Regions from separate parts of the Streptomyces sp. NPDC059874 genome, predicted to be linked through region 2. Evidence: riboswitches for the same ligand, from Rfam matches in the RefSeq annotation. Region 2 holds a riboswitch; each other region holds the start of a gene.
The links. Region 2 has a riboswitch for cyclic di-AMP ahead of ACFV9H_RS32815 (transglycosylase family protein). Riboswitches for the same ligand answer to the same signal wherever they lie in the genome.
Positions count from the first base shown of each region.

Region 1: it holds a riboswitch for cyclic di-AMP, as region 2 does, so the genes downstream of both, ACFV9H_RS27550 (peptidoglycan DD-metalloendopeptidase family protein) here and ACFV9H_RS32815 (transglycosylase family protein) in region 2, are expected to answer to the same signal.
Region 3: it holds a riboswitch for cyclic di-AMP, as region 2 does, so the genes downstream of both, ACFV9H_RS15260 (M23 family metallopeptidase) here and ACFV9H_RS32815 (transglycosylase family protein) in region 2, are expected to answer to the same signal.

Region 1 is NZ_JBHWJY010000055.1:42,920-53,187, reverse strand. Features, by position in the region: gene hpnH (adenosyl-hopene transferase HpnH) at 1-393, shown strand, start outside; gene ACFV9H_RS27560 (aspartate aminotransferase family protein) at 390-1,793, shown strand; gene ACFV9H_RS27555 (tyrosine-protein phosphatase) at 1,842-2,633, opposite strand; cyclic di-AMP (ydaO/yuaA leader) riboswitch at 2,936-3,141, shown strand; gene ACFV9H_RS27550 (peptidoglycan DD-metalloendopeptidase family protein) at 3,146-4,117, shown strand; gene ACFV9H_RS27545 (SGNH/GDSL hydrolase family protein) at 4,281-5,066, shown strand; gene ACFV9H_RS27540 (MBL fold metallo-hydrolase) at 5,212-6,438, shown strand; gene ACFV9H_RS27535 (hypothetical protein) at 6,474-6,887, opposite strand; gene ACFV9H_RS27530 (MFS transporter) at 6,860-7,726, opposite strand; gene ACFV9H_RS27525 (ATP-binding protein) at 8,221-10,266, shown strand.
Region 2 is NZ_JBHWJY010000079.1:14,298-24,565, forward strand. Features, by position in the region: gene ACFV9H_RS32785 (SurA N-terminal domain-containing protein) at 1-31, shown strand, start outside; gene ACFV9H_RS32790 (nucleoside triphosphate pyrophosphohydrolase) at 41-1,084, shown strand; gene ACFV9H_RS32795 (globin domain-containing protein) at 1,113-2,300, opposite strand; gene ACFV9H_RS32800 (cytochrome P450) at 2,436-3,698, opposite strand; partial or broken gene ACFV9H_RS32805 (cytochrome P450) at 3,746-3,898, shown strand; gene ACFV9H_RS32810 (transglycosylase family protein) at 4,002-5,069, shown strand; cyclic di-AMP (ydaO/yuaA leader) riboswitch at 5,346-5,518, shown strand; gene ACFV9H_RS32815 (transglycosylase family protein) at 5,521-6,216, shown strand; gene eno (phosphopyruvate hydratase) at 6,492-7,778, shown strand; gene ACFV9H_RS32825 (septum formation initiator family protein) at 7,890-8,378, shown strand; gene ACFV9H_RS32830 (DUF501 domain-containing protein) at 8,421-8,972, shown strand; gene ACFV9H_RS32835 (exopolyphosphatase) at 8,969-9,910, shown strand.
Region 3 is NZ_JBHWJY010000022.1:69,760-80,027, forward strand. Features, by position in the region: gene ACFV9H_RS15245 (DNA topoisomerase (ATP-hydrolyzing) subunit A) at 1-91, opposite strand, end outside; gene ACFV9H_RS15250 (M16 family metallopeptidase) at 423-1,778, shown strand; gene ACFV9H_RS15255 (M16 family metallopeptidase) at 1,799-3,166, shown strand; cyclic di-AMP (ydaO/yuaA leader) riboswitch at 3,400-3,559, shown strand; gene ACFV9H_RS15260 (M23 family metallopeptidase) at 3,572-4,375, shown strand; gene ACFV9H_RS15265 (GntR family transcriptional regulator) at 4,559-5,236, shown strand; gene ACFV9H_RS15270 (HPr family phosphocarrier protein) at 5,428-5,709, opposite strand; gene ACFV9H_RS15275 (GNAT family N-acetyltransferase) at 5,900-8,803, shown strand; gene ACFV9H_RS15280 (DUF5998 family protein) at 8,856-9,455, shown strand; gene ACFV9H_RS15285 (alkaline phosphatase family protein) at 9,455-10,268, shown strand, end outside.

The DNA.
Region 1 (10,268 bases), on a different contig from region 2:
CTGGGAGTGGAACAGACCCGCGAACTCTTCAGGAAGGCCTTTGCGGGCGGCAACCGCAGCCGCTGGCGGCTCAACCACTCCCCGCTCTTCCTGGACTTCCTGGAAGGAAAGGCTGATTTCCCCTGCACGGCCTGGGCCATTCCGAATTACTCCCTCTTCGGCTGGCAGCGCCCCTGCTATCTGATGAGCGACGGCTACGTGCCCACGTACCGCGAACTGATCAACGACACGGACTGGAGCAAGTACGGACGCGGCAAGGACCCGCGCTGCGCCAACTGCATGGCGCACTGCGGCTACGAGCCCACCGCCGTCCTCGCCACCATGGGGTCCCTCAAGGAATCCATCCGGGCGGCCCGTGAGACGGTGACCGGCAACCGGGACAAGTCGGCATGACGGCACAGGCACGAGGGGGGAAGGGCTTCGACCTCGGCGCCCTGCTGGCGGCGCGCGGGGCGGAGCGCTACGAGCTGCACGCCAGGCACCTCAACCACCAACTTCCCCGCATGCTGCACACCATCGGCTTCGACAAGGTCTACGAGCGGGCCGAGGGTGCCCACTTCTGGGACGCCGAGGGCAACGACTACCTCGACATGCTGGCCGGCTTCGGGGTGATGGGCCTGGGCCGGCACCACCCCGTCGTCCGACGGGCCCTGCACGACGTCCTCGACGCCCAGCTCGCCGACCTGACCCGCTTCGACTGCCAGCCGCTGCCGGGACTGCTGGCCGAGAAGCTGCTCTCCTACAGCCCGCACCTGGACCGGGTCTTCTTCGGCAACAGCGGCACCGAGGCGGTGGAGACGGCCCTGAAGTTCGCCCGGTACGCCACCGGGCGGACGAGGGTCCTGTATTGCGACCACGCCTTCCACGGGCTGACCACGGGCTCGCTCTCGGTCAACGGGGAGAGCGGCTTCCGCGACGGCTTCGCGCCGCTGCTCCCCGACACCGGGATCGCGCTGGGGGACCTGGCCGCCCTGGAACGGGAACTCCGCAAGGGTGACGTGGCCGCCTTCGTCGTCGAACCGATCCAGGGCAAGGGGGTCCTCGCCGCCCCGCCCGGCTTCCTGCTCGCCGCCCAGGAACTGCTGCACCGGCACAAGGCCCTGCTGATCGCGGACGAGGTACAGACCGGGCTGGGGCGTACCGGCGACTTCTACGCGTACCAGCACGAGGCGGGCGTGGAGCCGGACCTGGTGTGCGTGGCCAAGGCGCTGTCGGGCGGCTACGTGCCGGTCGGGGCGACCCTGGGCAAGGACTGGATCTTCAAGAAGGTCTACTCCTCGATGGACCGGGTGCTCGTGCACTCCGCGAGCTTCGGCTCCAACGCGCAGGCGATGGCCGCCGGGCTGGCCGTGCTCTCGGTCATGGAGGACGAGGAGGTCGTGGCCAACGCCCGCGCGATGGGCGACCTGCTGCGCGGGCGGCTGGCCGCGCTCGTGGACGAGTACGAACTGCTCCACGAGGTCCGGGGGCGCGGGCTGATGATCGGCATCGAGTTCGGCCGACCGTCCTCCCTGGGGCTGCGCAGCCGCTGGACGATGCTCCAAGCGGCCCGCAAGGGGCTCTTCGCGCAGATGGTCGTGGTGCCGCTGCTGCAGAAGCACCGGATCCTCACTCAGGTCTCCGGGGACCATCTGGAGGTGATCAAGCTGATCCCGCCGCTGATCGTGGACGAGCGGGACGTCGACCGGTTCGTCGGCGCCTTCCGCGAGGTCATGGACGAGGCGCACGGCGGGTCCGGGCTGATGTGGGACTTCGGCAGGACGCTGGTGAAGCAGGCGGTCGGCAACCGCTGACCGGTGGGGAGGGGAGCGCGCCCGCCGCGCTCCCCTGCGGCCGGGCCGTCAGTCGAGCAGCCGCTCGCGGAGCCGGTCCAGGGTTTCCGTGGTGAGCCCGAGCCCCCGCGACAGGTAGCGGTCCACATCGCCCCAGGTCTCGTCGATGGTCTCGAAGGCCGCGACGATGTACTCGGCGCGGGCGTCGAAGAGCGGGGCGAGCAGTTCCATCACCTCGGGGGAGCGGGCCTCTGCGGAATCGTCACTGCGGCGGACCCGGTAGCGGCGGTGCGGAGCGTTCGACTCCAGATAGTCCGCGACGATCGCCTCGCGCTCGACGCGCAGCGCGAGCAGGGTGACGGCGACCGACAGGCCCGCCCGGTCCTTGCCGGCCGCGCAGTGCATGAGGGCCGGGACGCTGTCCTCGGCGAGGGCGTGCAGGACCCGGCTGTGCTCGGCGGTGCGGTTCTTGATGATCCCGCGGTACGAGTTCGCCATCCGGGCCGCGGCCTTCCCGTCGCCCAGGATCGAGCGGAGCTGGTCGAGGTCGCCGTCGCGGACCATCTTCCAGAACTCGCGGCCGTCGGCCGGATCCGAGAGCGGGATGTTGACGTTCCGCACGCCGGGCAGTTCCACGTCCGGGCCCTCCAGCGCGTGGTCGGCGCCGTTGCGGAAGTCGAAGACGGTGTGGAGGCCCAGCGAACCGAGGAATTCTGTATCGGTTTCAGTGGCATGTGCGAGATGTCCGCTTCGGAACAGTCGTCCCGTACTGACCCTTCGTCCGTCAGAAGTCGGCAATCCGCCCACATCGCGGAAATTGCGCACTCCGGACAACTCCGGCTCCTGTATCTGCTGGGTCAAAGGAACTCCTCCGCTTCGTCGTGGTCGTCGCGCCCGCCGGATGGGGCGCTTGTCCGAATTACACTACTTGGCTACAACTTGCCATAAGCGGAGGCGAGATCGGGCACGTCCCCGTGAGCCAGATCATACGGTGACCGTGAGTGCCTGATCACGAAAGCCGAATGCCCGCGTCGCAGCGGTTGTTGGCGGCCGGGAATGGACGGAGGGTGACCGGAATTCAGTCCGTTTCCCGTCCCTGTGAATCCGTCAGGAAATTCGTGGCTTGTTACCCGTGGCTGTTTGGGATTACGTTCGCGACCGATCCGGGTGGATCGCCGAATCCTGCCGCCGCCCGGAAACCGCACCCGACCATTCACGCGCGGCAGGAGCGGGGGAACCAGGTAAGCCGCTGTCCCGGAACTTGAGTCCGGGACGGCTCGGGGTGAAGCCATACATGTTCCGTTCATGTGCGGCCGGACATCTCCAGTCCGAACCCGACAGCTCACCTCGCAGGCGCCGGAGAGGAATTCGCCATGCCTGCAAAGGGTAAGCACCGCCGCCCCAAGTCCCTCTCGATATCGCGCGGTTTCGCCGTCGCCGGCACCGGTGGTGCGGCCCTCGCGCTGCCGCTGATGGGCGCCGCCGGTGCCCACGCGGCCGGTGCCCCGGCCGCCGCGACGACCGCCGTGACCGCCGCCCCCGCCGTGGCCCCCGTGGTGGCTCCGCAGGTCCCGGTCTCGCTCCAGGGTGCGGCCGCCGCGCCGACCGTCTACACGGTCGTGCCGGGCGACTACCTCTCGAAGATCGCCGCCGAGCGCGATCTGCCCGGTGGCTGGCAGCAGCTCTACGCCGACAACCGCGAGGCCGTCGGCAGCAACCCGTCGCTGATCCACCCGGGCCTGAAGCTGAACCTCGCCGGCGCGGGCGAGGCGGCTCCCGCCGAAGCCGCCCCCGCCCCGAAGGTCGCCCAGAAGGCCGCTCCCAAGGCGGCTCCCAAGGCGGCTCCGAAGACGGCTCCGAAGCCGGCCAAGAAGGCCGCTCCGGCGCAGCAGGAGTCCGCGGCCGAGGCCCCCGCCGCCGCGGCCAAGCAGTCGGCCTCCGGCTTCGTGGCCCCCCTCGCCAGCACCGGCGTCTCCACCCAGTACAAGGTCGCGGGCAGCATGTGGTCCTCCGGCTACCACACCGGTGTCGACTTCATCGCGAGCTCCGGCACCACGGTCAGGGCCGTCGGCGCCGGCACCGTCGTCTCCGCCGGCTGGAGCGGCGCGTACGGCAACGAGGTCGTCATCCAGCACGCGGACGGCACCTACTCGCAGTACGCCCACCTCTCCTCGCTGTCCGTCTCGTCCGGCCAGAGCGTCACCGGCGGCCAGACCATCGGCCTCTCCGGCTCCACCGGCAACTCGACCGGCCCGCACCTGCACTTCGAGATCCGCACGGGCCCGTCCTACGGCTCCGACATCGACCCGCTGAGCTACCTCCGCTCGAAGGGCGTGAGCATCTGACGGCAGCCGCCGTCGGAGCGCAGACACACGTGAGGCCGGGGCCCGAGGGGGGTCCCGGCCTCGCGTGTACGTATTCCTTATCCCTCGGGTGGTAAAGATCACGGCCCGTCAACCCCTCATTACGTTGGCGTAGGTTGGTTACGGGAGTGAAGGATGTTGTCCCGTGGCAGCGACGACGACCAAACTCAAGACCATCGGCTCGTACGCGGCGATCGGGGACAGCTTCACCGAGGGTGTGGGGGACCCGGGACCCGGGGACACCTTCCTCGGCTGGGCGGACCGGCTCGCCGTGCTCCTGGCCGACGAGTACACGGCAGGCGAATTCCGATACGCGAACCTGGCCGTGCGCGGCAAACTCCTCGACCAGATCGTGGCCGAGCAGGTCCCGAGGGCCAAGGCGCTCGCGCCGGACCTCGTGACCTTCTGCGCGGGCGGCAACGACATCATCCGCCCCGGCACCGACCCGGACGACGTGGCGGAGCGGTTCGAGGCGGCCGTCGCCGACCTCACCGGAGCCGTCGGCCGGGTGGTGATCACCACCGGCTTCGACACCCGGGGCGTACCCGTCCTCAAGCACCTGCGGGGCAAGGTGGCGACGTACAGCGTGCACGTCCGCGCCATCGCCGACCGCTTCGACTGCCCGGTGCTCGACCTCTGGTCGCTCAAGTCCGTACAGGACCGCAGGGCGTGGGACACCGACCGGCTGCACCTGTCGCCCGAGGGACACACCCGGGTCGCGCTGCGCGCCGCGCAGGTGCTCGGACTGGACGTGCCGGCCGATCCCGACCAGCCGTGGCCGCCGGAGCGGCCGCGCGGCTCGGTCGACGTGACCCGGGACAACATCCAGTGGGCGCGCGAGCACCTGGCGCCCTGGATCGGCCGCCGGCTGCGCGGGGAGTCCTCCGGGGACCACGTCGAGGCGAAGCGGCCGGACCTGCTGCCGCTGTAGGGGAAGCGGAGGAAACGCGGCGGGGTGCGGCGGGGGCGCGGGGCGGGACGACACGCGTGGGGGAAGCGGAATCCTTCGGGGCCGGTGTGCGTTGGGATGGTCGTAGACCGACGAACGTCCTGACCGCACCGTCCCTGGAGGCGCCTTGACCGGCTCCCGTCCCTTGCGTCCGCGGCTGCGTGCCCTGCGGCCCGAAGCCTTCGGCGCGGACCCCTCAGGCGCCCGGCTGGAGCGGATCCGCCGCTCGCCGAACTTCGCCGACGGCGTCTTCCAGAACCCGGTCGGGGCCCGGAACCGGCCCTCCGGCTCGATGGCGGAATTCGCCAAGATCTACTTCCACCGGGAGCAGCGCATCCGGCGGGCTCCCGCCGCGCCCATCCCGGTCTACCCGACCACGCTCGCGGAGCTGGCGAAGCCGCCGGCGAGCGGTCTGCGCCTGACCTGGATGGGTCACTCCAGCGTGCTCGCGGAGATCGACGGGCGCCGGGTGCTGTTCGATCCGGTGTGGGGCGAGCGGTGCTCGCCCTTTCCGTTCGCCGGGCCCAAGCGGCTGCACCCCGTGCCGGTCCCGCTGGCTTCGCTCGGCACGGTCGACGTGGTGGTCATCTCGCACGACCACTACGACCACCTCGACCTGCCGACGATCAAGGCGCTGGCCGGTACGGACACGGTCTTCGCCGTGCCGCTGGGCGTCGGCGCGCACCTGGAGCGCTGGGGCGTCCCGGCCGACCGGCTGCGCGAACTGGACTGGAACGAGACCACCAAGATCGCCGGCCTTTCGCTGACGGCCACCCCCGCCCGCCACTTCTGCGGCCGCGGCCTGCGCAACCAGCAGCACACCTTGTGGGCCTCCTGGGTCGTCACGGGCGACGAGCACCGGATCTACCACAGCGGGGACACCGGCTACTTCCCCGGCTTCAAGGAGATCGGCGCCGAGCACGGCCCCTTCGACGCCACGATGATCCAGATCGGCGCCTACTCGGAGTACTGGCCGGACATCCACATGACGCCGGAGGAGGGCATGCGCGCCCACCTCGACCTTCAGGGCGGCGTCCCGCACGGCGTGATGCTGCCGATCCACTGGGGCACCTTCAACCTGGCCCTGCACCCCTGGGACGAGCCCGGTGAGGGCACCGTCGCCGCCGCCGCGGCGGCGGGGGCCGCCGTGGCCCTGCCCATCCCGGGCGAGCCCTTCGAACCGGGTGCGGCCGGGGCCCCCGACCAGGCGTGGTGGCGTCCCTTCGTGACGGGCGGGCCGGCACCCGTGCTGTCCGTGGGAGCCACCCCGGCCGCCGCGAAGGCCCCGGCCGCAGCCGCCGCCCCGGCGCCCGCCCCGGCCGGGCGGGGGGAGCCGGAGGCCGTGGGTTCGTAGGGGCCGATGACCGGTGACGGGTGACGGGTGACGGGTCAGGAGACCGGAGTCTTCTGCCCGGCCCCGGCCCCGGCCCCGGCTTGCGAAGGTGTCCGCGGGGCGCTCTGGAGGCGTTGCGCCCAGCCGACGGCCGCGGGCGTGGCCAGGCCGGCCAGGGCGAAGAGGGCACCCACGACGTACCACCCGGGGCGGCCCCAGGTGATGCACAGCGAGATGAGAAGGGCCGGCCCGACGGCCTCGGCCAGCCCGGCACCCAGGCCGAAGACGCCGAGGTACTGGCCGGTGGCGTGCTCCGGGGCGAGGGCGAAGGACACCTCGAAGCCCCCGGCGGAGTGCCACAGCTCGCCCACCGTGTGGATGACCACCGCCGTGACCAGCAGCGTCGCGGCGGCCCACGCCGGAACCCCCGCGGACAGCGAGATCAGTGAGCAGGAGACGAGGAAGGCCACGCCCGACCTGCGGTAGGCGCGGGCCCCGCCACCGGGGAATCGATGTCCCTGCCGGCTCGTACCTGAAGCGCGATCACGATGAGGGTGTTCGCGAGCATGGTGCCCGAGATGAGCCAGGGCGGGGCGGTGGTGGCCGCGACGATCCAGAGCGGGATCGCCACCGTGAGCACCTTGAACTGGATGGCCATGATGCCGTCGAGGGCGGTGATCACCAGGTACGGGCGGTCCCGGAGCGCGATCCAGCGGGGGCCGTGGACGGCGGGGGCGGGGCTGACCGGGGGAAGGAAGACGATGACGGCGGCGGAGGCGGCGAAGAAGACCGCGTTGCCGACGACCATGACCTGGTAGGCGGACTGGCTGCCCACCTGGACGGTCCAGCCCGCCAGCAGGGCCCCGAGGGAGATGCCGATGTTGGAGACCGCCCGGAGGTAGCCCCGGAACTCCTGGGGCCGGTCACCTCCGTAGTGCCTGATGAGCGGACTGCGTGCGGCCAGTCCGGCCGCCTTCGCCCCGGTGGCCGTGGACACGGCGAGGGCGAACGGCCAGAAGCTGTCCGCCAGGAGGAAGCCCGCCGTCGCCAGTGCCTGGACGACGAGCGTGGTGACGTACACGCCGCGCGCCCCGTACCGGTCCGCGAGATGGCCGACGCCGATGCCCACGGCCAGTGAGACGAATCCGGCGATGGCGAGCCCGAGCCCGACCTGGCCCACCGGCAGGTGGACCGACTGCGTGAAGTACAGCACCCCGGCGGTCAGGAAGAGGCCGCTGCCGACGGTGTAGACGAAGTTCGAGGCGGCGAGGATGCGTTGGGGTCGGGTGTCCGGAATCAGCTGGGGCATGAGGGGGCTCCGCGTTCTGGGCAGTCCGTAACGGTCGATGAGGCTTGTTGCACATTACTTGCAATAGCGGGTGCATGGCGATGGTTCGGCCCGACGGGTCGGGACCACTTCGAGACCGCACGGGAAATCTGCCAGTCGCGAGGGTCGAACCGGAGTGGCCGAAGGCGTCCTGTGGGGGAGCGGCCGGAAGTGGACAGCGGCGCATGGGGTGTTCGGCGTGACGTGTGGCGTGTGCTCTCCGGCTCCGGGTCCCCCGCTCCGCAGGTGGCACGCCCCGCCGGACCTGCGGGCGCACTCCTCCCGAGCCGCGGGCGTACGCGCTCCCGGCGCATTCGGGCTGTCGTGCGAGCGCTCCACCAGGAGCGGGAAGCACCCCCGCGAAGTTCCCCAACTGGCCGTCCGGGGCGGGACGGTGCGGTCTAGCGTGGGTATCCGGTGATCAACACCGGGCCCCGGGAACGCTGGGGGCCGGGCCCCACGTACCGAGGACGCAGATGTCCGGACTCCGCGCAGCCCGCCACTCCCCGTCGAGACACGCCGCCACCGGTCCAGGCCGGCAGATACGGCCCCAGCTGATCCGCGCCGCCGTGCTGCCCACGCTCGCCGCCGGGTTCAGCGGGGCCGCCGCGGTGATCTTCACCCTGCAGCTCGGCGGGGGAGCGGGGGACAGGGACGCCCGGCTGTGGCCGGTGCTCACCGGCTGCGCACTGCTGGTGGTCGGCGCGCTCGCCGCGGCCCTGCTCGGGGCCCAGCGCGCGGGCAAGGCCGTCCGGGACCGGTGCGAGGCGCTGCGCCGCTCCAGCGTGCGCGGCCGCCAGGAGCTGCGCGCCGTCGCCGACCGGCTGGAGCGGGGCGAGACCCCGCCGCGTCCGGTCCGCGGCGGCGGCCCGACGGGGCCGGGGCTCGGCGCGGACCCTGCGGGGATCGACGAGTTCTGGCTGCTCTCGCAGGAGTTGCGCGGCGCTCGCGAGCAGGCGCACACGGCGCTCGTACGGCTGGCCGGACCGGTGGCGCCGTCGGACAGCGAACGGAAGGTGGAGGTCTTCGTCAACCTCGCGCGCCGGCTGCAGTCCCTCGTGCACCGCGAGATCTCGCTGCTGGACGACCTGGAGGACACGGTCGAGGACCCGGACCTGCTCAGGGATCTCTTCCATGTCGACCACCTCGCCACCCGCATCCGCCGCCACGCCGAGAACCTCGCCGTGCTCGGGGGCGCCGCGAGCCGCCGCCAGTGGACGCGGCCGATCGACCTGAGCGAGGTGTTGCGCTCCTCCGTCGCGGAGGTCGAGCAGTACACCCGGGTCAAGGTGGTGCCCCCGGCGGGCGGCAGCGTGCGCGGGCACGCCGTCGCGGACGTGGTGCACCTGCTGGCCGAACTGGTCGAGAACGCCACGGTGTTCTCAGCCCCCGACACCGATGTGGTGGTGCGCGCCGAACGGGTCACCGCCGGGATCGCGGTCGAGGTGGAGGACCGGGGGCTGGGCATGCCGGCCGAGGAACAGCACCGGATGAACGCCCTGCTCGGCGACCCCGATCAGATCAGCGTCCGGCACCTGCTCGCCGACGGTCGCATCGGCCTGTACGTGGTCTCGGCGCTGGCCCGCCGGCACGGGATCGCCGTCGAGCTGAAGTCGAACATCTACGGCGGAGTGCTCGCGGTGCTCGTGCTGCCGCAGGAGCTGCTGGGCGCCGCCGCCGCAACCGGCCCGGAAACGGCGCCGCCGCCCCGCCTGGAGCCGGTACGCGTGCCCGCGCCGACCCCTGCCTGGGCCCCCACGAACCCGACCCCCTACCCGGCGCCTCGCCCCACTCCGGCGTCCGAACCCGACGACGCGTCCTGTCCCGAGTACGGTCCCGACGCACGACCCGCACCAGAGCCCGGGCCGACACCCGACCTCGCGCCCCGCCCCGCGTACGGGGCCGGAGCCGCACCGGCGCCGGGCTCCGCACCAGAGCCCGGGCGGACACCCGGCGCTGCGGTTCGGCCCGCGTATAGGGCCGGAGCCGCGCCGGCGCCGGGCTCCGCACCGGGGCCCGGGCCGACACCCGGTGCTGCGGTTCGCCCGGTGTCCGGGGCCGATTCCGTAGCCGAGGCCGGGTCCGGCTCCCGCCTCCGCCCCGCGGGCGCAGCCCTGCCCTCGCCCCGTACCGAGGCATCGCTCGACCCGGAGCCGCCGCCGCTCGTGCCCCGGGCGGGGGCCGCCGGAGCAGCCGCTCCGGTAACGCCCCCCGTCGGGACCGCGCCCCCACCGTTGCCGGTGCGCCGCGCCGGAGCCGCGACCTCGGCCGCTCCGGTCGCATCCACGGGCACGGCCCCCGGCGGAGGCCGGCCCGGGCTCTCGGCCGAGCCCGCCGCAGGCGAGCGGCGGCGGCCCGAGTTGCCGCGGCGGCGGGCGCAGCAGCACCTCGCGCCCCAGCTGCGCGAAGCACCCGCGCCCCGACGGGCGGCCGACGACGCCGAGCAGCCCGTGCACGACCCCGGCCTGATGGCCGCCTTCCAGCGGGGCTTCGGCCTCGCGCAGTCGGAGAACCAGGCATGACC
Region 2 (10,268 bases):
CGTGGATCCGATGGCGGCCGCGCAGAGGTAGGTTCGAAGGGTGACCGACCACGCACCCGCCGACCCCGCGCCCGCCGACCCCGCAGCCACCGAGCCCACCGGCCGCATCGTCCTGCTGACCACCAGCCACCGGGTCGCCCCCGGCGTGCTGTCCTGGCCGGCGTGGCAGACCCTGCACGCCGCGGACCGGGTGCTGTGCGCCGACACCGGCCACCCGCAGCTGCCGTACCTGCGGGAGGCCGGCATCGAGGTCGAGCACGCGAGCCCGGACGCGCACGCGCTGGTCGAGGCCTGCGCGGGCGGCCGTACGGTCGTGGTGCTCCCCGGCGGGGAGGGCGACCAGCGGCTCACCGACGGGCTGGCGCGGCTCGCCGGCTCGGGCCGCCTCTCGATGCCCGACCTGGAGCTGCTGCCCGGCTCGTACGACCTGCCGGGCGCGCGCCTGCTCGACGTGGTCCAGGTGATGGACCGGGTCCGGCGCGAGTGCCCGTGGACCTCGAAGCAGACCCACGAGGGCCTGGCGAAGTACGCGATCGAGGAGGCGTACGAACTCGTCGAGGCCATCGAGGCCGGGGACCGCACGGAGCTGCGCGAGGAGCTCGGCGACGTCCTGCTCCAGGTGGTCTTCCACGCGCGGATCGCGCAGGAGGGCGTGGGGGACGCGGGGGACACCGAGGACACCGAGGAGGCCGCGGAGGCGTTCTCCATCGACGACGTGGCCGGGACCCTGGTCGAGAAGCTGATCCACCGGCATCCGCACGTGTTCGGCGACGCCGCGGCCGAGACCCCCGAGGACGTGCACGAGCACTGGCAGCGCACCAAGGCGGTGGAGAAGGGGCGGGAGTCGGTCACCGACGGGATCCCGCTGGGCCAGCCCGGTCTGGCGCTCGCGGCCAAGCTCGCCGGCCGGGCCCGTGCGGGGGATGTGGCCGTGGAGCTGCCCAGGGGTGAGGGCGTCGGGTACGAGCTGCTGGCGCTGGCGGCGCGCGCGGAGCAGGAGGGGATCGACCCCGAGACGGCACTGCGGGCGGCGGCCCGCGTCTACCGGGACGCGATCCGTGCGGCCGAGGGCGTCGGCGAATAGCCCCCAGCAGCGGTGTTCGGGTGGTGCGTCAGTCCTTCGGCGCGCGGCGCGAAGGGTCGTGCCAGTGTGGCGAGGGGCGGTTCAGGAACCACTCGCCGAAGCCCAGGGGGCGGCGGCCGTGCTCGGTGCCGTGGCCTTTGCCACCGGCAGGTACGGAGTCGTGGAAAATCCGGCTGGGCGGGGCACCCAGCTCCTCCAGGAGGTACGCGGTCTCGTTGATGAACAGCGGCGGCCCGCTGAGGTAGACGTCCTGGTCGGGCCAGAGCCCCCGGTTGCAGAGGGCGGTGGCGAGCCGGTCCGTGGCCTGGTTGCGGTGCCGGCCGGGAGCGGGGGTGATGTAGGTGACGCTCAGCCAGCCGAAGGCGGCGGCGTACTCGTCGATGAGCGGCCGGTCATAGAGGTGCGCGGCGTCCCGCGCCACCGCGAACAGCCGCACGTCCTGATCGGGAGGGTGCTCCGCGAGTTCCTCCAGCATGGCCCGGATCGGCGCCCAGCCGGTGCCCGCGGCGATGAAGCTGACCGGGCGGTCCTCGCGGCGGAAGGTCAGCTGCCCACCGGCGGCGGCGAGCCGCAGCATGTCGCCCGGCTGCGTCTCGCGGACCAGGGAGCCGCTGAGCCGGCCCCGCTCGATCCGGCTGACGTGCAGGTCGACGGTGCCGTCGGGGCGGGGGGCGTTGCCGATGGAGTAGGTGCGCCAGGTCGTCGGGACCCGTTCGCTGCTCACGCTCGTGTACTGGCCGGGGCGATAGGGGAAGGGGACGAGGGGCCGCAGGGTGAGCACTCCGATGTCCTCCCCGTACTGGAGGTGGCGTACGACCTCCGCGTCCCACCAGGGCGGGTCCTCGCTGGTGGCGGCGCCGCCCATCATCGCGTCGGCGATCACCTGGTACGCCTCGGTCCACGCCTTCTCCACCTGCGGGGTCCAGGCGTCGCCGGAGGTCTCGGCGAGCGCGGCGAGCAGGCTGGAGCCGACGGCCGTGTAGTGCTCGGGGCCGGCCATGAACTTGCGGTGGTCGCGCCCCAGATCGCGTAGGTAGGGGACCAGGCTCTCGTTCTCCAGGTGGGCGATCACGTGCGTGAGCGCGGCGAAGAGCCGGTCCCGTTGTCTTTCCATGTCCTCGAAGGAGGCCGGGAAGAGCTCACGGACTCCGGGGTTGTGCCAGAACAGGTGGGAGTAGAAGAACTTGACCGCGTGTTCGGCCCGTCTCTCCACCACCGCGAAGCTGCTTTTCAAGATCCTCACATCCACACGACCGAAAGTAGGATCGTCGGAGTACGTGAGGTCAAGCGACGGCCCATCTACGGACAGCCGCGATGAACCGGCCATATGGGATGGCGGGTGGGGCCTTCGTCATGCCCGGGGGCAGGCGCTCGGGGTGAAGCGGACCGGCAGCGTGCGCAGGCCCCGCATGATGAGACCACCCCGCCACCGCAGCTCCGAGGGGTCGACGGCGAGTTCGAGGTCGGGCAGGCGGGTCAGCAGCGTGGCGAGGGCCGTTTGGCCCTCCAGTCGGGCCAGGGGGGCTCCCAGGCAGTAGTGGATGCCGTGACCGTATCCGAGGTGTTGGTTGTCGCTCCTGGAGAGGTCGAGGGTGTTCGGGTCGGTGAACCGCTCCGGGTCTCGGTCGGCGGCGGCGAGGACGACCAGGACGGGGTCGCCGGCCGGGATGTCCTGGCCGCCCAGAGTCAGCGGTTGCGTCGCGTACCGCCAGGTGGCCAGTTCCACGGGGCCGTCGTAGCGCAGCAGTTCCTCGATGCCCGTCTCCACCAGCTCGGTCTCGCCGGCAGCCAGGGAGACCTGGAGACGCTCGCGCTGGTCAGGGTTGCGCAGCAGGGCGTAGGCCCCGTTGCCGATGAGGTTGATCGTCGTTTCGAAACCGGCGAAAAGCAGCACGAAACACATCGCGGCGGCCTCGTTCTCGGTGAGGTGTTCGCCGTGGTCGCTCGCCCGGATCAGCCCGGAGATCAGGTCGTCGCCCAGGTCGTCGCGCTTGCGGTGGATCAGCTCGACGAGGTAGCCGCGGATCTGCTTGACCGAGCGGGCCACCCCGCCGCGCGGGCCTCCGGCGTGGCGGATCATCATCCCGGCCCAGTCGCGGAAGTCGTCCTGGTCCTCGCGCGGTACGCCGAGCATCTCGCAGATGGCGTAGATGGGGAGCGGGAAGGCGAACTCGTGGATGAGGTCCGCCTCCCCCCGCTCGGCGAAGCCGTCGAGGAGCTGATCCGTCAGCTCCTGAACCCGTCCGGTGAATTCGGCCACCCGCCGGGGCGTGAACGCCTTGGAGACGAGCCGCCGCAGCCGGGTGTGGTCGGGCGGGTCGATGTTGAGCAGGTGCGTCATCAGCTCCGCCTTGCGCTCCCCCGGGATACCGGTCTTGCCCTTGGCGTGAGCCGATCCCGCGTGGTGCGCCGGATTCTTGCTGAGCCGCTGGTCGGCGAGGGCCTGTCGGGCGTCGGCGTACCGGGTCACCAGCCAGGCCTCCACCCCGCTGGGGAGCTTGGTGCGGTGCACCGGGGAGTGCTCGCGCAGCCAGGCGTAGGCCGGGTAGGGGTCGGTGGCGAACTCCCAGTCGAAAAGAGTGGGCGGCGGGGCGGCGGAGGCGTCTTCGTGCACGCTCTGACCGTAACCGTGATGGGCCGAACCGCCTCACGGGCTCCCATCGGCTTGGAGGGCGGACCGCGCTCGCGAGTTTGCTGTCGCGTCCGGCGGATCTGGAACTCGCCGTTCCACCCGAAGGGCCGCGCCTGCGCGGCGGACTCGCCATGCGTGGCCTGCGCACCCTTCCCTTTCGCTTCGCACCGCCAAACGCCTGAGCGCCGCCTGACCCGAAGTCAGTTCCCGAGCGAACTTGTGACATGCGTTCGATGGCCGCTAGGTTCTGCCGTTACCCCGCCGTTATGCGAAAGGTGCAGCCTCATGCGTTCCGGGAACGGCCGCCACAGACGCCCCCGTCAGGTGCCCGCGATAGTCGTCACGGCCGGAGTCACCGGCTCCGCGCTGGCCCTGCCGCTGCTCGCCGCCACCAGCGCGAGCGCGGCCGACACCTCCACGTGGGACAAGGTCGCCGAATGCGAAAGCGGCGGCACGTGGAGCGCCAACTTCGGCAGCGGCGCCTACGGCGGACTCCAGTTCACTCAGGAGGAGTGGCGGGAGGCCGGCGGGCTCGAATACGCCGAACGGGCCGACCTCGCCAGCCGGTCCCAGCAGATCGCCGTCGCCGAGCGGGTGCTCGCGGCGCGGGGCCCGCAGGCGTGGCCGATGTGCGCGGCTCCCGCCGGACTGGACGCGCAGGGCCCCGCCGCGGTCGTGGACCCCGGTCACGCCGGCAACCACGGCGCCGTCGGCTCCACGCCGGCCCGCCCGGACGACGTCGTGCCGCCGAGCGGAACCGTGCCGCCGTCCACGGACTTCGGGGCCCCGACCCCGACCCCGACCGTCCCCGACGGCCCGCTCGGACCGAACCTCGGACTGCCCGTCATGCCGGCGCCGGACCTCCCGGTGCCGGACCTCCCGGTGCCGGACCCCACGGTTCCGGACCCCACGGTGCCGGTGACCCCGGGCAACCCGGCGGACCCGGGCACGCCGACCACGCCGCCCACCACGCCGCCCACGACCCCGCCCGCCACCCCGCCCGCCACCCCGCCGACCACCCCGGGCCTGCCGCCGGTGACCCCGGCCGACCCGAGCGCCCCGGCCGACCCGGGCGCCCCCGTGACCCCCGACGCCTCCACCGCACCGCCGGCCGCGCCCGGCGAGGGCAGCGGCAAGCACCGCGGCGCGCCCGCCGCCGAGGCGCCCGTCACATCTGACGCCGCGTCGGCGCCCTCGTACACCGTGAAGGCGGGCGACAGCCTGGCGGCCATCGCGGATGCCAAGGGGGTCAAGGGCGGCTGGAACGCCCTGTACGAGGCCAACGAGCAGGTCATCGGCGAGGACGCCAACTTGATCAAGCCCGGCCAGAACCTGGATCTAACTGCGCAATAAGGGCACTTCAGCCATCCGGAAAGAGTTGATTGTCCGTTTTCTGTAAGTGAGACATGTGTCTCTTCCGGTCAACTGGCGTGTCCCGCCTCGGGGCTTCCGCAAACCCCGTCCTCACCTGCGCAAACGCCCTTGGGAGGGGCGCAAGTAGGGGTCGTTTCCCCCCGATGTGGCTCGTTGAACATCGGGGGGAGACCTGTCTACCTTCTGAATCGCTCGCCACCGCGGGCTCCTTCGACCGCATCGCCGAATCCTGCCGGCGGACGGGGGGAACAGTCGTCGCGTAAAGCGCCGAAGGCAGGAGCGGGGGAACCAAGGTAGGTGCCGGGAGCGGCCGTTGAAAGACGGTCACGCAACCGGCTGGGGGTTAAGACGTGCGCTGGGTCGCACGGCCGGGCAACTCACTCGCCCGAACCCGACAGCTCACCTCGTAGGCGTCGGTGAGGAGAACCTCATGCTGCTTTCCGGCAAGGGCAAGCACCGTCGCGCCACCAAGGCCGCCCGCATCGTCACGCTCGCCGGTGTCGCCGGTGCCGTCGTCGCCGCGCCCCTGATGGCCGCGGGCACCGCGAGCGCCGCGACCGCTTCCGAGTGGGACCGCGTCGCACAGTGCGAGTCCGGTGGCAACTGGGCCATCAACACGGGCAACGGCTACTACGGCGGCCTGCAGTTCTCGTCCTCCACCTGGGCCGCGTACGGCGGCAAGGCCTACGCCCCGCAGGCCAACCAGGCTTCGAAGTCCCAGCAGATAGCCATCGCCGAGAAGGTCCTCAAGGGTCAGGGCAAGGGCGCCTGGCCGTCCTGCGGCGTCGGCCTGTCGAACTCCTCTTACACCGGTGGCGGCTCGACCGAGAAGCCGAAGACCGAGCCCAAGAAGACCGAGCCCAAGAAGACCGAGCCGAAGAAGTCCGAGCCGAAGAAGACGGAGCCGAAGCGCTCCGAGACCCCGGCCCCGACCACCCGCTCCGAGCGCACCGAGGCCCCGAAGACCGGCAACGGTTCGTACGAGGTCAAGTCCGGCGACACCCTGGGCGACATCGCCACGGCAAACGGCGTCCAGGGCGGCTGGGAGAAGCTCTTCGAGCTGAACAAGGACATCGTCTCGGACGCCGACCTGATCTTCCCGGGTCAGAAGCTGAAGCTCAGCTGAACAATGCGGCAATAGCCGCAGGTGTCTTCACCACACGTGACAGCCCCACCGCCCGGCGCGTCTTCCCCCCACGCGCCGGGCGGCGGCGTTTCGGCAGGCCAAGCCCCCCTTCTCCAGAGTCCTATGTCCGGGAACGGGGGTATTCGGGCCCTTTTTCGTCCCAGGACCCGGGCGGTCGGCAGGCCGAGTGCCCGGAGCCGGTTAGGCTCTAAGCGGCAGGGCCGTCCCACGGCCTGACATGCCGCCGCACACCCAGCGTCACATCCCAGAAGGAGATGCTCGTGCCGTCCATCGACGTCGTCGTAGCCCGGGAAATCCTGGACTCCCGAGGCAACCCCACGGTCGAGGTCGAGGTGGGCCTCGACGATGGCAGCACCGGCCGTGCTGCAGTTCCGTCCGGTGCCTCCACCGGAGCGTTCGAAGCCGTAGAGCTCCGTGACGGTGACCCCGACCGTTACCTCGGCAAGGGCGTGGAGAAGGCCGTCCTCGCCGTCATCGAGCAGCTCGGCCCGGAGCTCGTCGGCTACGACGCCACCGAGCAGCGCCTGATCGACCAGGCGATGATCGACCTGGACGCCACCGAGAACAAGGGCTCCCTCGGCGCCAACGCCATCCTCGGCGTCTCCCTCGCCGTCGCGCACGCCGCGTCCGAGGCCTCGGACCTTCCGCTCTTCCGCTACCTCGGCGGACCGAACGCGCACCTGCTGCCCGTTCCGATGATGAACATCCTCAACGGTGGGTCGCACGCCGACTCCAACGTCGACATCCAGGAGTTCATGATCGCCCCGATCGGCGCGGAGTCCTTCTCCGAGGCCCTTCGCTGGGGCGCCGAGGTCTACCACACCCTCAAGAAGGTCCTGCACACCAAGGGCCTCTCCACCGGTCTCGGTGACGAGGGCGGCTTCGCCCCGAACCTGGAGTCCAACCGCGCCGCGCTCGACCTCATCGTCGAGGCCATCAAGCAGGCCGGCTACACCCCGGGCAAGGACATCGCGCTCGCGCTCGACGTCGCCGCGTCCGAGTTCTACAAGGACGGCAAGTACGAGTTCGAGGGCCAGTCCCGCTCGGCCGCCGAGATGACCGACTACTACGCCGAGCTCGTCGAGGCGTACCCGCTCGTCTCCATCGAGGACCCGCTGTTCGAGGACGACTGGGCCGGCTGGAAGACCGTCACCGAGCGCATCGGCTCCAAGGTGCAGATCGTCGGCGACGACCTCTTCGTCACCAACCCGGAGCGCCTGGCCCGCGGCATCGAGGAGGGCTCCGCGAACGCCCTGCTCGTGAAGGTGAACCAGATCGGTTCGCTGACCGAGACCCTCGACGCCGTCGAGATGGCCCAGCGCAACGGCTTCAAGTGCATGATGTCGCACCGCTCCGGCGAGACCGAGGACGTCACCATCGCCGACCTCGCCGTCGCCGTGAACTGCGGTCAGATCAAGACCGGCGCCCCGGCCCGCTCGGACCGCGTCGCCAAGTACAACCAGCTGCTGCGCATCGAGGAGATCCTCGACGACGCCGCCGTGTACGCGGGCCGCTCCGCCTTCCCGCGCTTCAAGGGCTGATCACGGCTGTTGCCGAAGACTGAGCTCTAGCTTCCGTACGTCCCCGCACTCGGTCCCGTACCGTGTGCGGGGACGTATTGCGTAGTACGTGTACACAGGGGAGGCGGATCAATGGCCGGGAACCGGGATCGGTTCTCCACCTTCTCCACCGCGACCAGGCTCAAGCAGCTCGGTGAGCGGACCGCCGCCCACGTCTACCGCTCGCAGTCGCGCCGTCAGGTCCGCCGCAGCCGGCTCACCGGCCGCGCGGCCCTCCTGGTGCTCGTCCTCTGTACGCTGGTCGTCGCCCTCGCGTATCCGATGCGCCAGTACGTCTCCCAACGCGCGGAGATCGCGGAGCAGCAGCGGGACGCCGTGACCGCGCGGGACCGCCTGGAGCGGCTCCGCGACGAGAAGGCCCGCTGGCAGGACGACGCGTACGCGGAACAGCAGGCGCGCAAGCACCTGCACTTCCTGCGCCCGGGGGAGATCGGCTACGTCATGACCGACCCCGGAGCCGAGGCCGCCGAGCGGCACCGGACCGGCCAGGCCGGCCCGAACCGGCCCTGGTACTCGAACGTCTGGGACGGCGTCGACAAGGCCGACCGCCCGGGCGACTGAGCACCGCACCCATCCACGAGAACGAAGAGACTTCCTCCAGGCATGCAGACGCCCCCGCCCCAGACCGACCGGACCGAGCCGACCGACGCCGACGTCGATGCGTTCCAGCAGCAGCTCGGCCGCCCGCCGCGCGGGCTGCGCGCCATCGCGCACCGCTGCCCCTGCGGCCAGCCGGACGTCGTGGAGACCGCCCCGCGACTCCCCGACGGCACTCCCTTCCCGACGCTGTACTACCTGACGTGCCCGCGTGCGGCCGGCGCCATCGGCACGCTGGAGGCCAACGGCGTGATGAAGGAGATGCAGGCCCGACTCGCCGAGGACCCGGAGCTGGCCGCCGCCTACCGGGCCGCGCACGAGGACTACATCCGGCGCCGTGACGCCATCGAGGTGCTCCAGGGCTTCCCGAGCGCCGGCGGCATGCCGGACCGGGTGAAGTGCCTGCACGTGCTGGTCGGCCACTCCCTGGCCGCGGGCCCGGGCGTGAACCCGTTCGGCGACGAGGCCCTCGCCATGCTGCCGGAGTGGTGGGCCAAGGGTCCCTGCGTCACCCCGTGCGCGGACAAGGCGGACAAGAAGGAAGAGGAGTCCGCATGAGCCGGGTCGCGGGCATCGACTGCGGTACGAACTCCATCCGGCTCCTCGTCGCCGACCTGGACCCGGCCACCGGGGACCTGGTCGAGCTGGACCGCCGGATGACCATCGTCCGGCTCGGCCAGGGCGTGGACAAGACCGGCCGGCTGGCCCCGGAGGCCCTGGAGCGCACCTTCGCCGCCTGCCGCGAGTACGCGGCGGTCATCAAGGAGCTCGGCGCGGAGCGGGTGCGCTTCGTGGCCACCTCCGCGTCCCGCGACGCCGAGAACCGGGACGACTTCGTGCGGGGCGTCAAGGAGATCCTGGGCGTCGAGCCCGAGGTCATCTCGGGCGAGGAGGAGGCGGAGTTCTCCTTCACCGGCGCCACCAAGGAGCTGACCGCGCACGAGCACCTGGAGCGGCCGTTCCTGGTCGTGGACATCGGCGGCGGCTCGACGGAGTTCGTGGTCGGCGAGGAGCACGTGCGCGCCGCCCGCTCGGTGGACGTGGGCTGCGTCCGCATGACCGAGCGCCACCTGGTGGTGGACGGGGTCGTCACCGACCCGCCGACCGCCGGGCAGATCGCCGCGATGCGGGCCGACATCGAGGCCGCGCTGGACCTGGCCGAGGAGTCGGTCCCGCTGCGCGAGGCCCGCACCCTGGTGGGGCTGGCCGGCTCGGTGACCACGGCCGCCGGGATCGCGCTCGGCCTGCAGGAGTACGTCTCGTCGGAGATCCACCACTCCCGGATGTCCTACGAGCAGGTCCGGGAGATCAGCGAGCGGATGCTCAACGAGACGCACGCCGAGCGCGCCGCGATCCCCGTGATGCACGAGGGACGGGTGGACGTGATCGGCGCGGGCGTCCTGGTCCTGCTCGCCATCATGGAGCGCGTCGGGGCCTCGGAGGTCGTCGTCTCCGAGCACGACATCCTGGACGGGATCGCCTGGTCCGTCGCCTGAGACGGACCATGATCGGCAGCGGATTCCCAGGCGGAATCGTCTGTTCAACCGCCCGAAGACGGGGTCCGCGGGGGACTTTGGTCCCATGGTCCACATCAAGTTCGTGAAGTTCTTCACAAGGAAAAGGGGTCTGCCGGGCCGCCGAAAGGGCCTTTCGAGGCCCTCGGAGGGCCCTCAGGCCCCTTTTGCCCGAGCGTTCGTGCGAATGTTGGACGCTACGGGTTCCGCATCAGACGTATGGACAAAAGCCGGTGGTCCAGTCCGGTTGAGGGCCTACAGCCCAGTTCAGGACGGGTGAACAACGACTCCCGTTACACCGTGGTTCCCGTTGCGCGCCATGACCTCCGTCACGTGGGCC
Region 3 (10,268 bases), on a different contig from region 2:
AGGAGCCCTGCATTTCGTCGACGACGTCGATGTCGAGGATCTTCTCCTCGAAATCCTCCGGCGGCGGGGTCTTCGTGCTGCGGCGGGCCATCGCTGCGCGGCTCCTTAACCAAGAATGGGGTGTGCTGGGGTCTGGCTGTGTCTTGCCGAGTCTGACTGGTCTGGCGTGATCTGGCTGGTTCGATGTGGTCGGACTCGGGATGGAACTCGGGTGGGACGGGGGTGGAACTCGGGTGGGACGCGGGTACGACGCGGACCATTGTGGCCCGAGGCACCGACAACGCCGACTCCGACCCTGGGGTACCCCCTGGACGGCGTCCTCGGGGGAGTGACCCGGGAACTTATCCGGCGACCGACGCGCTTGCATACAGTGGCAGGTCTGACAGAAATCTCTACATCGCGATCGAAGGGACCACATGCCCATGGGTCACACGGCCACAGCTCAGGCCGGCTCCGGCGGCCTGACAGCGACCGAGCACCGGCTGGCCAACGGCCTGCGCGTGGTGCTCTCCGAGGACCACCTGACCCCGGTCGCCGCGGTCTGCCTGTGGTACGACGTCGGCTCGCGCCATGAAGTCAAGGGGCGTACCGGCCTTGCTCACCTCTTCGAGCACCTGATGTTCCAGGGCTCGAAGCAGGTACCGGGCAACGGGCACTTCGAGCTGGTCCAGGGAGCCGGCGGCTCCCTCAACGGCACCACCAGCTTCGAGCGCACCAACTACTTCGAGACGATGCCGGCCCACCAGCTGGAGCTCGCGCTCTGGCTGGAGGCGGACCGGATGGGCTCGCTGCTGGCCGCCCTGGACGACGAGTCCATGGAGAACCAGCGCGACGTCGTCAAGAACGAGCGCCGTCAGCGGTACGACAACGTCCCGTACGGTACGGCGTTCGAGAAGCTGACCGCCCTCGCGTACCCGGAGGGCCACCCGTACCACCACACCCCGATCGGCTCCATGGCCGATCTGGACGCCGCGTCCCTGGAGGACGCGCGCAACTTCTTCCGTACGTACTACGCGCCCAACAACGCCGTGCTGTCGGTCGTCGGGGACATCGACCCCGTGCAGACCCTCGCCTGGGTCGAGAAGTACTTCGGCTCCATCCCCGCGCACGACGGCAAGCAGCCGCCCCGCGACGGCTCGCTGCCCGAGATCATCGGCGAGCAGCTGCGCGAGGAGATCGTGGAGGAGGTTCCGGCGCGCGCGCTGATGGCCGCCTACCGGCTCCCGCACGACGGCACCCGCGAGTGCGACGCCGCCGACGTGGCGCTGACCATCCTGGGCGGCGGGGAGTCCTCCCTGCTGCACAACCGCCTGGTACGTCGCGACCAGACGGCCGTCGCGGCCGGCTTCGGCATGCTGCGTCTGGCGGGCGCGCCCTCGCTGGGCTGGCTGGACGTCAAGACCTCCAGCGGGGTCGAGGTGCCCGTCATCGAGGCGGCCGTGGACGAGGAGCTCGCGCGGTTCGCCGCCGAGGGCCCGACGGCCGAGGAGATGGAGCGCGCCCAGGCGCAGCTGGAGCGCGAGTGGCTGGACCGGCTGAGCACGGTGGCCGGCCGGGCCGACGAACTGTGCCGTTTCGCGGTGCTGTTCGGTGACCCGCAGCTGGCGCTGACCGCCGTCCAGCGCGTCCTCGACATCACCGCCGAGGAGGTGCGGGCCGTGGCCGCGGCCCGACTGCGCCCCGACAACCGCGCGGTGTTGGTGTACGAGCCGCTGCCGGGCTCCGAGGAGTCCGCCGAGTCCGACGAGAGCGACGAGAACGAGGGGGCGGAGCAGTGAGCGACACCGCAGCCGTCACGATGACCTTCCACCCGCGGCCGCAGGCCGGCGAGGCCAAGCCGTGGGCCTTCCCCGCCCCCGACCGCGGTGTGCTCGGCAACGGCCTCACCCTGCTGCGCTGCCACCGCCCCGGACAGCAGGTGGTCGCCGTCGAGATCAACCTCGCCGCCCCGCTCGACGCGGAGCCCGAGGGCCTGGACGGCGTGGCCACCATCATGGCCCGCGCTCTCTCCGAGGGCACCGACAAGCACTCCGCCGAGGAGTTCGCCGCCGAGCTGGAGCGCTGCGGCGCCACCCTCGACGCGCACGCGGACCACCCCGGCCTGCGGGTCTCCCTGGAGGTCCCGGCCTCCCGCCTGCACAAGGCGCTCGGTCTGCTCGCCGAGGCGCTGCGCGCGCCCGCCTTCGCCGACAGCGAGGTCGACCGGCTGGTGCGCAACCGGCTCGACGAGATCCCGCACGAGCTGGCGAACCCGCAGCGGCGGGCCGCCAAGCAGCTCTCCAAGGAGCTGTTCCCGGCCACCCTGCGGATGTCCCGCCCGCGCCAGGGCACCGAGGACACGGTCGCCCGGATCGACTCGGCCGCCGTGCGCGCCTTCTACGAGGCCCACGTGCGCCCCGCCACCGCCACCGCGGTGGTCGTCGGCGACCTGACCGGCATCGATCTGGACGCCGTGCTGGCGGACACCCTGGGCACCTGGACGGGCGACACCTCCGAGGCTCGCCCCGTCCCGCCGATCACTGCCGACGACACCGGCCGCGTGGTCATCGTGGACCGGCCCGGCGCGGTCCAGACGCAGCTGCTGATCGGCCGGATCGGGCCGGACCGCCACGACCGGGTCTGGGCGCCGCAGGTGCTCGGCACGTACTGCCTGGGCGGCACCCTCACGTCCCGCCTGGACAAGGTGCTGCGCGAGGAGAAGGGGTACACGTACGGCGTGCGCGCCTTCGGTCAGGTGCTGCGTTCCACCGCCGACGGCAAGGGCGCCTCGATGCTCGCCATCAGCGGCTCGGTGGACACCCCGAACACCGGACCGGCGCTGGAGGACCTCTGGAAGGTGCTCCGCACCCTCGCGGAGGGCGGCCTGACCGACGCCGAACGGGACGTGGCGGTGCAGAACTTGGTGGGCGTGGCCCCGCTGAAGTTCGAGACGGCGGCCTCGGTCGCGGGCACCCTCGCCGATCAGGTCGAGCAGGAGCTGCCGGACGACTACCAGGCGCAGTTGTACGCGCGGCTCGCCGAAACCGGCACGGTGGAGGCCACTTCGGCGGTCGTGAACGCCTTCCCGGCGGACCGGCTGGTCACGATCCTGGTGGGCGACGCGTCGCTCATCGCGGAGCCGGTGCGCGCTCTGGGTATCGGCGAGGTGAGCGTCGTCACCAACTGACGTCACCAACCGACGTGACCCACTGACGTCTCCAACTGGCGTCTGACCGGCGCGTCTTCAAGGGGCTCTGGCGGCTTGTCCGCCGGAGCCCCTTTTGTCTGATTCGTGGTGAGGTTGCTTGTATGTGGTGTGGCGTACGCAACAAAAGGGCGTGTCTGTTTGGCGATTGACTGATGATCCGCCTAGCGTCGGCCGTGCTGTCCGTCAGTTGTACGCGCCACATCCGTGGCACCGGACAGCGATCGCCGAGTCCCCGTCAGGCGCGAGCCTGGGGAGCCGGGGACCCACATCAGTCCCTGGGGTGAATCGGACCGCCTCGCAAGAGGAGGCCCGTAGGAGACCTTCCTGCTCCGAACCCGTCAGCTAACCCGGTAGGCGAGAAGGAAGGAAAGGATCAGCCCCTTCATGGCGTTTGGCAGTCGTCCCGCCGGCTCCGGTAAGCACCGTGGTTCCAGCCGTCTGAGCCGCAAGACCGCCGGTTACGCCGGCATAGCCGCCCTCGCCACCACCGGCGTCGTCGGCTCCCTCGCCGCCCCGGCCTTCGCCGCCGACAGCGGCAACAACAACCACTCGCAGGACAACGCGCTGGGCGCCGTCGTCGTTGCCGAGGAACTCCCGGGCGACATCGCCGACCAGGCCGAGTCCCAGCAGCGCGCCGCCGAGCACGCCGCCGCCAAGGCGCAGGCCGAGGCCGACGCCAAGCAGCGCGCCGCCGAGGCCAAGCGCCTCGCCGAGGCCAAGGCGAAGGCCGAGCGCGAGGCCGCCGAGCGTGCGGCCCGCGAGGAGGAGCGCAAGCGCCTGAACACCTTCGTCGCCCCGCTCGAGGACTCGTACGTCAGCACGCAGTACCACGCGGGCGGCGGCATGTGGTCCTCCGGCAGCCACACGGGCATCGACTTCCACGCCTCCTCCGGCACCTCGGTCCACGCGGTGGGCTTCGGCACCGTCGTCGAGGCCGGCTGGGGCGGCGCGTACGGCAACAACGTCGTCATCAAGCACAACGACGGTACGTACACCCAGTACGGGCACATGAGCTCGCTGAGCGTCTCCGTCGGCCAGCAGGTCACCCCCGGCCAGCAGATCGGCCTGTCGGGCTCCACGGGCAACTCCAGCGGCCCGCACCTGCACTTCGAGGCCCGCACCGGCTCCCAGTACGGCTCGGACATCGACCCGGTCGCGTACCTGCGCTCGCACGGCGTCTCCCTCTGAGGCCTCCGAGCCCACCCGCAGCACCTGCTTCACCGAAGGCCCCGGCTCCTTGAGCCGGGGCCTTCGTGTTTCGTCAGGTTTCGTATTTCCGGCCGCTCTCGGAAATTATCGTGTGTTGCAATAGAGTCGCAGAAGCAGCGGCACCAATGAGGGTGTGAGTCGGAAATAGGGGGAGGTTCGGTCTTGCGTATTCCTGCGCACGCGGTATGCACGGCAATTCGCGACGACATCGTCTCCGGGGTCTTCGGGCCGGGCGGCAGGCTGACCGAGGAGGTGCTGGCCCGCCGGTACGGAGTCTCGCGCGTCCCGGTCCGCGAGGCACTGCGGACCCTGGAGTCCGAGGGTTTCGTGACCACGCGGCGCCACGCGGGGGCCTGCGTGGCCGAGCCGACGGAGCAGGAGGCCGCCGATCTGCTGGAGCTGCGGATGCTGCTGGAGCCGCTCGCCGCCGCCCGGGCCGCGAGGCGGCGCACCGAGGCCCACCTCAAGGTCTTGCGGGGGCTGGTCAGGCTGGGCCAGGAGCGGGCCAGGCGGGGCCAGGGGGAGGACCTGCGGTCGCTCGGCGGCTGGTTCCACGAGACGCTCGCGCAGGCCTCGGGCAGCCCGGGGCTGATCGCGCTGCTCACGCAGATGCGGCACAAGGTCGCGTGGATGTACGTGGTGGAGGCGCCGGCCCGGCCGGTGGAGTCCTGGGCGGAGCACGGGGCGATCGTGGACGCGGTGGCCCGGGGCGACGCGGAGCGCGCGCGGGCGCTGGCAGCGATCCACGCGGAGCGCGCGACGGGGGCGCACCGGCTGCGGATCCGGCAGGCGGTGAGCACTTCGCAACCTGCCGTAAACATGTCGAGCGGCCGGCATTAACAGGAGCCGTATACAAAGGGTGGGTATCCGTGCGCCGCGGATGTAATTCCGCCCGGCGTGAATTCGCTGCGCGGCGTGGGTGAATTCCGGCGCGCGCAATTCCTGCCGTCGTAATTCCGGCAATGAAGAAGCCGCGGCCCCCGGTGGGGTCGCGGCTTCTTCATCGGTGCTGCTCGGGCGAACCCGAAGGGTCAGACGGTCTCGGGGAGCTCCTCGAGACCCTCCGCGACCAGCTTCGCGAGGCGGTCCAGCGCGATGTCCGCGCCGTCGGCCTCGGAGGCGAGGACGATCTCCTCGCCGCCCTGGGCACCCAGGCCCAGAACCGCGAGCATGGAACCGGCGTTGACGGGGTCGCCGCCTGCCTTCGCGATGGTCACCGGGACGCCGGAGGCGGTCGTCGCACGGACGAAGATCGAGGCGGGACGAGCGTGCAGGCCCTCGGCCCAGCCGACGTTGACGCGGCGCTCTGCCATGGTGATGCCCTTCAGGTTCTTACGGTTGTCTAGACCAGTCTCTCACGACGCCCGGAATGCTCGGACCGACCTTCGGTCCGAATCTCCCGCCGTTCGACCCTCCCCAGCTTGCACCGTTTTGCCCTGGATTGCCTCACGCGCCGCGCGAGCACCACCCGCCCCGCTCCGGGCCGTCGCCGGCCCGTAAGGTATGGGCATGACCACCGAGTCGGACCCCTCGTACCCGGCCCACTGGGAAGCGGACGTCGTCCTGCGCGACGGCGGCACCGCCCGCATCAGGCCCATCACCACCGCGGACGCGGGCCGGCTGGTGAGCTTCTACGAGCAGGTCTCCGACGAGTCGAAGTACTACCGCTTCTTCGCGCCCTACCCCCGGCTCTCCGACCGCGACGTGCACCGCTTCACGCACCACGACTACGTCGACCGCGTCGGCCTCGCCGCGACCATCGGCGGGGAGTTCATCGGCACCGTCCGCTACGACCGCATCGGCGCCGACGGCCGGCCCGCCTCCGAACCCGCCGACGAGGCCGAAGTCGCCTTCCTCGTCCAGGACGCCCACCAGGGCCGCGGGGTCGCCTCCGCCCTCCTCGAACACATCGGCGCGGTGGCCCGGGAGCGCGGCATCCGCCGCTTCGCCGCCGAGGTGCTGCCCGCCAACACCAAGATGATCAAGGTGTTCACGGACGTAGGCTACGAGCAGAAGCGCAGCTTCGAAGACGGCTCCGTCCACCTCACCCTCGACCTCGAACCCACCGCCGAGTCCCTCGCCGTGCAACGCGCACGCGAACAGCGCGCCGAGGCCCGCTCGGTGCAGCGACTGCTCGCCCCCGGCTCGGTGGCGGTCGTCGGGGTCAGCCGCTCCGGTGGCGGGGTCGGCGCCGCGGCCCTGCGCAACCTGCGAGACAGCGGCTTCCACGGGCACCTCTACGCCGTCAACGAGGCCGTCACCCGCGACCTCCTCGACGGTGTCCGCGCCTACCGCACCATCGATGCCATCGGCGCCCCCGTCGACCTCGCCGTGATCGCCGTCCCCGCCGACCGGGTCCCCGAAGCGGTGGCCGCCTGCGGCGAGCACGGGGTGCAGGGCCTCGTCGTCCTGTCCGCCGGATACGGGGAGAGTGGACCCGAGGGGCAGGACCGCCAGCGCGAACTCGTGCGCCAAGTGCGCTCGTACGGGATGCGGTTGATCGGCCCGAACGCCTACGGGGTGATCAACACCGCCCCGGAGGTGGAGCTCAACGCCTCCCTCACCCCCGCGCCGATGCCCATGCGCGGCCGGATCGGCCTGTTCACCCAGTCCGGGGCGATCGGCATCGCCCTGCTTTCGGCGCTGCTCCGGCGCGGCGAGGGGCTGTCCTCGTTCGTCTCGGCGGGGAACCGGGCCGACGTCTCCGGCAACGACATCCTCCAGTACTGGTACGACGACGAGGCGACCGACGTCGCCCTCATGTACCTCGAAACCCTCGGCAACCCGCGGAAGTTCACCCGCCTCGCCCGCCGCACGGCCGCCGTGAAGCCGGTGGTCGTCGCCAAGGGCGGCCGCCACACCCCGGCCGGCCACGTCGTCCCCGACACCCGGCTGCCCGACGCCACCGTCTCCGCCCTGCTGCGGCAGGCGGGCGTGATCCGCGTCGACACGGTGACGGAGCTCGTGGACGTCGGCCTGCTGCTGGCCGCGCAACCGCTGCCCGCCGGCCCCCGGATCGCGATCCTCGGCAACTCCGAGTCCCTCGGGGTGCTCACCTACGACGCCTGCCTGACCCAGGGCCTGAGCCCGCTGCCGCCGCTGGACCTGACGACGGCGGCCTCCCCGGCCGACTTCCGCGACGCGCTGGCCGCCGCGCTGGCCTCCTCCGACAACGACGCGGTCGTCGTGACCGCCATCCCCTGGGTGAGCGAGCACGCACTGGCCGACGACCTGGCCGATGCCCTGCGCGAGGCCGTGGCGGAGGTGCCGGGCAAGCCGGTGGCCGTCGTGCACGTGGAACTCGGCGAACTGGTCGCCGCCCTGTCCGCGGCGCGGGCCTCCGACCCCATCGAACCGCTCCCGAACGCGACGCCGACGGCCAAGCCGGCCACGGCCGGGACACCGACGGCCGGGCCACCCACGGTCGCGCCGTCCACGGCCGGGCCATCGACCGAGCCGGCAGCCGAGCCGGTGCCCCCCGCGGCGCTCCCTCCCTTCGCCACCGCCGAGCCGACGACCGGCGACCCGGGCCGGATCCCCAGCTACCCCGCCGCCGAGCGGGCCGTACGGGCCCTCGCCGAGGCCGTCCGCTACGGCCAGTGGCGCCGCGCCACCGCCGAGGCGGCCGGCCAGGTCCCCGAGTACGAGGACATCGACGAGGCGGGGACCGCCGCCCAGCTGGCCGGCCTGCTGGCCGGCCTCGACCCGGACAGCGGGGACGTGCTCACCCTCTCCGAGTGGGACGGCCGCGAGCTGCTCGCCCGCTACGGGATCCGCGTGCTGTCCGCCCTGCCCGCGCCCAGCCCCGACGCCGCGGTCCGGGCCGCCGGGGTGCTGGGCTACCCGGTGGCCCTCAAGACCACCGCCCCGCACCTGCGCCACCGCGCGGACCTGGGCGGCGTACGGCTCGACCTCGCGAACGAGGAACAGCTGCGGCGTTCGTACGAGGAGCTCACCGAGCTGCTCGGCAAGCCCGCGGAGCTCCAGCCCGTCGTGCAGGCCATGGTGCCGCGCGGGGTCGACACCGTCGTCCGGTCCGTCATCGACCCGGCCGCGGGCGCCGTCCTCTCCTTCGGGCTGGCCGGCGTCGCCTCCGAACTGCTCGGTGACACCGCCCACCGGCTCGTCCCGGCCACCGACCGGGACGCCGCCGGCCTGATCCGGTCGATCCGGACCGCACCCCTCCTCTTCGGCTGGCGCGGCAGCGACCCCGTCGACACCCCCGCCCTGGAGGAGCTGCTCCTGCGGGTGTCCCGCCTGGTGGACGACCACCCCGAGGTGGTCGGGGTGTCCCTGGAACCGGTCGTCGTCGCGACCGAGGGGATCTCCGTGCTCAGCGCCACCGTCCGGGTCGCGCACCCGCCGGTCCGGGGCGACCTCGGCCCGCGGACCCTTCCCAGCTACTGAGCGGGGCACGGGGAAGGCCAGGGCGCCCCGTACGGGCCTTAGGATGGACCTCATGGCGAAATCCGGTACGACGACCCAGGGGCTGCGCACGGCGATCGAGCGCAGCGGCTACTACCCGGCCCTCGTGGCCGAGGCGGTGGAGGCCGCGGTGGGCGGCGAGCCGATTTCGTCGTACCTGGTCCACCAGGAGACGACCTTCGACTCCAACGAGGTGCGCCGCCACGTCACCGTGCTCGTCCTGACGGGCAACCGTTTCATCGTCAGCCACACCGACGAGCAGGCCGCCGACGCCGGATCGCCGTCCCCGTACGCGACGACTTCCACCGAGTCGGTCAAGCTGTCCAGCATCTCCTCCGTGGTGCTCAGCCGCGTCGTCGCCAACCCGGAGTCCTACACCCCGGGCACCCTGCCCCGCGAGGTCGTCCTGACCATCGGCTGGGGCGCGGTCTCGCGGATCGACCTGGAGCCGGCCGCCTGCGGCGACCCGAACTGTGACTCCGACCACGGCTACACCGGCAACTCCACCGCCGACGACCTCAGCCTGCGCGTCAGCGAGGCCGGCGACGGCCCGGAGGCGGTGCGCCAGACCCTCGTCTTCGCGCAGGCACTCTCCGAGGCGACCGCGGCGACGTCCTCCTCCTCCGCCCGCTGATGGCGTACTCCACGCAGCAGGGCTGGGACGAACCGGAGCTGCTGGACGTCGCCGGAGCTCCCGTCCCGCACTACGGCACCGGCTCGCTCGCCGACCTGCTGCCCACGCTCGTGGCCGGCCAGGGCGTCCCCGGTTTCACCGCCTCCATCGCCGAGCTGACCCCGGCCGACCGGAACTGCGTGTTCCTGGTCGACGGCATGGGCTGGGAGCAGATCAAGGCCCACCCGGACGAGGCCCCGTACATCACCTCCCTCCTCGCGAGCTCGCGAGGCGGCACCGGCCGCCCGATCACCGCGGGCTTCCCGGCGACCACCGCCACCTCGCTGGCCTCCGTAGGCACCGGCCTGCCGCCCGCCCGCCACGGCCTGCCCGGCTACACCGTCCGCAACCCGGCCAGCGGCGAGCTGATGAACCAGCTCCGCTGGCAGCCGTGGACGTCGCCGAAGCCCTGGCAGCCGTACCCGACCGTCTTCCAGCTGGCCGACAAGGCCGGCGTGCACACCGCGCAGGTGTCCTCGCCCGCCTTCCAGACCACCCCGCTCACCAAGATCGCGCTGTCCGGCGGCACCTTCCACGGCCGGATGACCGGCGAGGAGCGGATGGACCTCGCGGCGATCCAGCTCGCGGCGGGCGACCGCTCGCTCGTGTACACGTACTTCAGCGAGCTCGACGGGGCCGGCCACCGCCACGGCGTGGACTCCGACGCCTGGCGCGGCCAGCTGATGCTGGTCGACCGGCTCGTCCAGCGCCTCGCCGAGCAGCTGCCGCCGCGCACCGCGCTGTACGTGACCGCGGACCACGGCATGGTCGACG